DNA from 2 places in the Arthrobacter sp. 3Tela_A genome. Region 2 is predicted to be linked to the other one. Evidence: predicted binding sites of a transcription regulator. Region 2 holds the regulator's gene; the other holds the start of a gene.
What was found. The regulator HspR, encoded in region 2, represses chaperone genes until heat shock. The targets are predictions, from matches to a motif close to AAGTTGAGTCNNNNNGACTCAACTT.
Positions count from the first base shown of each region.

Region 1: TVC13_RS04425 (Hsp20/alpha crystallin family protein) is a predicted target of HspR. The motif match lies at 894-918, and genes of this name have one in related genera.

Region 1 covers NZ_JAXIOM010000008.1:44,255-46,639, reverse strand. The annotation lists gene TVC13_RS04435 (DUF2804 domain-containing protein) at 1-147, opposite strand, end outside; gene TVC13_RS04430 (hypothetical protein) at 159-788, opposite strand; gene TVC13_RS04425 (Hsp20/alpha crystallin family protein) at 975-1,424, shown strand; gene TVC13_RS04420 (DNA-formamidopyrimidine glycosylase family protein) at 1,515-2,385, opposite strand, start outside.
Region 2 covers NZ_JAXIOM010000015.1:36,553-38,937, forward strand. The annotation lists gene TVC13_RS06795 (DnaJ C-terminal domain-containing protein) at 1-716, shown strand, start outside; gene TVC13_RS06800 (heat shock protein transcriptional repressor HspR) at 792-1,313, shown strand; gene TVC13_RS06805 (ABC transporter permease) at 1,345-2,166, opposite strand; gene TVC13_RS06810 (ABC transporter ATP-binding protein) at 2,163-2,385, opposite strand, start outside.

The DNA of each region.
Region 1 (2,385 bases), on a different contig from region 2:
CTCCCAGCGCTTGGTCCGCCAGCCGTGCCGCACGCCCTGGGGAAGGTTCTCGAAGGCGTGCAGCGGGGTGCGGGAGAAGCCCGCTGCAGCCGGGTTCAGCTTCCCGTTTCCCAGGGACAGCTGGACAGGTTCCTTGATTTCTTCCATGGCGCCCCAGTCTAGGCGGCGGGGGCGAAATCATCCTGCACCGGCGGGGCGGGCGACTGCACGCCGCGGCGCCGGTGGGCGGACTTGCAGGTGGCATTCTTGCGGATGGCAGATTTACCGGAGCGCGGGACGGACCGGGGTATTGTATCCGGGCCGCTGTTCGGGGCCTTCGCCGGAAGCGGGCTGCTGGGTGCACCCGCAGCGGCTACCCGTGCCGGCGCCGTTGCCCGCAGTACTTCGGGAGTGCCGGTGGCTCCCGCAGGGAAGAGAGCCTGGACGATCTCTTCCCGGGCTGAAGCTGTTGCCGCCAGGAAGTCCCGGGCTGCCGACGCCCCGGGTTCGGAGGCCGCGCGCCGGCGCATGCGCACGCTGAGTGCCCGCCAGGCCAGCCAGCCCAGTACGGCCAGCGCGGCTCCGGTGCCGTAGAGCAGCACCACCGCCAGCACCAGGGAAGTTGTTCCACCGGAGAAAACGCCGAGGCCCAGCAGCGCGGCGGACAGCCACAGTCCGCTGATCCAGCCGGCCGCATCAAGTGCGGGGGACGGTGCCGAGCCTGACATCCGGCTCGGGAGCGTGCGGAGTTTCTCCAGACGTTCGGTGGGGTTGCCTGTTCCACGCCGGAACAACGCAGGATGGGGCACTGCTTCCTTTCCTTCCAGACAAGGTTCGAATGAAAGAAAGCGGATTTCTCCGCTGCAACATCTCGGGTTAGCACTCTCGAGTTGCAAGTGCTAATCTACTGCCGAAAGTTGAGTGAAGCCAACTCAACTTTGATGAAATGGCAGATCAGCCCGCTGCGTACAGCGGAGTGAAGGAGTTGATTTGTGATGGCAACACGTTTTGATCCGTTCCGTGAACTCGACCGTTTTGCCCAGGCGGTGCGCAGTGAATCCCTGCGCGGCATGCCCATGGACCTGTACCGGCAGGATGACCGGTACGTCCTGAGTGTTGACCTGCCCGGCATCGATCCGGGGTCCGTTGACATTGACGTCGACGGACAGCTGCTGACCATCCGGGCCGAGCGGACACTGCGCGGCGCAGACGGGGTCCAATGGCTCACCCGTGAACGGGAAGGCGGGTCTTTCCTGCGCCAGCTCAGCCTGGGCCAGGGCATCGACACCGACGCGATCACGGCCCACTACGAAAACGGTGTGCTCAACGTGATCATCCCGGTCAGCGAAAAGGCCAAGCCGCGCCGCATCGAGGTGCAGTCCGGTTCCGCGGCATCACTCGGCTCCGCCGACGAGCACCGCGAAGCCGAGGCCGTCAGCGCCTAGCGGCACCAGCGCTTTCCGGGGCGGCAGGGGGGGGGGGGCGGCCGCCCCCCCCCCCCCCCCCCCCCCCCCTGTTCTGGTCTCTGGAGCGGCCTATTTGAGCAGCCGGGACATCCGCCGGTCCGCCAGCAGCTTGCCTCCGGTCTGGCAGGTGGGGCAGTACTGCAGGGACGAATCTGCGAAGGACACTTCACGGACGGTGTCGCCGCACACCGGGCAAAGTTCCCCGGTGCGGGCATGGACCCGCAGCGCACGGCGCTTGGAGTCCTTCAGCTCGGCAGCTGGCCGCCCGGAGGCATTGTCGATCGCTGATTCGAGCACCGCGCGCATGGCCTGGTAAAGCCGTTCGGTTTCCTCCGGTTTGAGCTTGGCTGCGTTGGCAAACGGGGAGAGATGGGCAGCGTGCAGGATTTCGTCGCTGTAGGCGTTTCCTATACCGGCAATCACGGACTGGTCCCGCAGCAGGCCCTTGATCTGTCCGCGGTGGCCGGCGACCAGCGCCGCGAAGGTCTCCTCGTCGACGTCGAACGCTTCCGGACCCAGCCGGGCAATACCCGGAACTTCCGCCGGGTCCCGGACCAGGTAGACCGCCAGGGACTTTTTCGTGCCGGCTTCGGTGAGGTCAAAGCCCGGCTCGTCCCCTCCGTGTTCAGGCGGTGCGAACCGGACCCGCAGCGCCATCCGGCCCTTCCCCGGCCGCAGCTTCCCGGGCTTCAGTGCGTCCGACCACCGAAGCCACCCCGCCTTGGCCAAATGCATTACCAGATGCACTCCCCCGGCGGTGACGATGAGGTATTTACCGCGGCGCTGCACCGCACACACGGGGCCCGCCTGCAGTTCCTCGAATGGCACGCCTGCCGTTTTCAGCACGGCGAAGGAGAGTACCTCCACGTCGGAAATCTGCGCGGGCGGTCCGTCGTCGGGCAGCAGCTTGGTCCGCAGGAAATCGGCGAGTCCCTGCACT
Region 2 (2,385 bases):
GTGCCGGTGCCGGATTCGAGGACATCTTCGGCGGCCTGTTCGGCCAGCCGTCCGGACGTTCGCGCCGCACCACGTACAGCACCGGCGGCAGCAACATCCCGCCGGAGTTCGCCGATCTGTTCGGCGGCGGCGGTTTTGGCGGCGGCGGCGGCTTCGGCTCCGCTCCGCCCCAGAAAGGTGCGGACCGCACGGCCAGCACCACCATCTCCTTTGCGGGCTCCATCAACGGAACCGTGATCGGGCTGCGCGAGCCCAGCGGTGAAGTAGTTGAAGTCCGCGTCCCTGCAGGGGTCAAGGACGGGCAGCGGATCAGGGTGCGCGGCAAGGGCATGCCCGGCGCCGCCGGCAACGGGGACCTGATGGTCACCGTGCACGTTACCCCGCACGACTTCTTTGTCCGCGACGGCAACAACATCCGCATCCATGTTCCCATCACGTTCCCCGAAGCCGCGCTGGGGGCCACCATCGAGGTGCCCACACTCACCGCGGACAAGGTGAAGCTGAAGGTCCCGGCCGGCACGCCGTCCGGACGCACACTGCGGGTCAAGGGGCGCGGGGTACATACCTCCAAGGGCAACGGGGATCTGCTGGTGACAGTCGATGTTGCGGTTCCCTCCCACCTGAACAAGGATGCCAAGGCCGCCGTGGAAGCCTTCGCGGAGGCGACCAAGGGCGAAGACCCGCGGGCGGGCCTGGCTGCCAAGGCACGCCTGTAGGGCCTCAGCCCTGTCCCGCCGGGGCGCAGCTACTATAACGAGAACACCCAAGGAACGAAGGAGAGGGCAGTGGGCATAGACGTCAATGCGCCGATCTTCGTGATCTCGGTTGCCGCAGAGCTTGCCGACATGCATCCGCAGACCCTGCGGCAGTACGACCGGCTGGGCATCGTCAGCCCCAGCCGGGCTCCGGGCCGCTCCCGCCGGTACTCCCAGCGGGACATCGAGATGCTGCGGGAGGTGCAGCGGCTCTCCCAGGAGGGCGTCTCCCTCGAGGGCATCAAGCGCATCATGCAGCTGCAGCAGCAGGTGAGCGGACTGCGTGAACGGGTGAACCAGCTCTCCGCCGAACTGGACCAGATCCAGCAGCGCAGCTCCGACATGGGACGTGTGTTCGCAGCCGGCCTGGCCGGGGATGTCGTCACGCTCACCCGCGGACAGCGTCCCCCTGCCTCCAAGGCGCCGGCACGCACCGGACTGGCATCCCTCGTGGCCCGCAGCCGCCGGGTGATGGCGCTGCCCGCCGGCAAAGGAGCCGCAGTGGAAACCGAACTTGGCTACACCGCAGACCGCAGCGATTTCTTCCGCGCCAACTAGCGCTCTCCAGCGCAGGCCTGCGTCTGCGGGTCTAGCGGAAGCGGCGTCCCTGGTCCCTCCGGTTGGCCCACACAGCTCCCGCGCAGAGCAGTACGGTCCACGCCAGGAAGCAGAGAACCGACGTCGCTGCCAGATCCTCACCGGAGAGCGCCGAAACTGAAATGTCGCGGGCTGCCCGGGACGGCAGGAACTGCGAAAAGGTGTTCAGGCCGGGAGAGAAGATGGCCGGAGGCAGCATCATTCCGCCGGCGAAGGCCAGTGGAAAGAAGACCACCTGCGTCACCGCAATCGCCACCTTGGACGTGCACAGGTAGCCAATGAGCAGTCCCAGGAACAGGAACGGCAGCCCGCACAGCAGCCACACCACAACCGAGGCCGGTATCCGCCACCAGGACAGGGTGCCGTCCGTGTACAGCTGCAGCCCTGCCGTGGTGGTGGCCCCCACCACCAGCACCGGGATCAGCGCGAAGAAGGCGAACATCATGGCAGTCACCGCACGTGCCACCGTCGCGGGGAAAGCCCCGACCGGCAGCGTGCGCACGTAGCTGCTCCAGGGATTAGCCCGCTCCTCCGCCACGCCGATCCCGTAGTTGAACAGGAACGCGCTCATCACCCCGAAGACCGCCAGCTGGGCGATCGACATCAGCGACGCCTGGGGGTCGGAGGTCACCGCCGTCTGCGGCAGCACAAAGAACACCAGTGCCAGAGTGGGGAAGACGGTAGAGGACAGCACCGCCACCGGAATCCGCAGCTGCTCCAGGACCTGGGCGCGGGTGTGGATCCGGATCAGGGTGAAAAGCGGCTTGTTCGCCGGAACAGGCGTGCTGTGGGGAACCGCTGCGGTGCTGCTCATCGTGCTGCCTTCCTGTCCATGCTGCGGGTGTCCGGGGCCGGTGCAGCCCCGGAGTGGGTGAGGGAAATGAATGCTTCTTCCAGGCTCGCGGCGTGCACTTCGAGTCCGCGGAAATCCACCTCCCGGCGCACCAGCGTCCGCACGGTGGCATCGGCGTCGTGCGTGAGGACCGTGGTGGCACCAGAGGGGGACAGGCTCACTGAGACTGTCTCCGGCAGG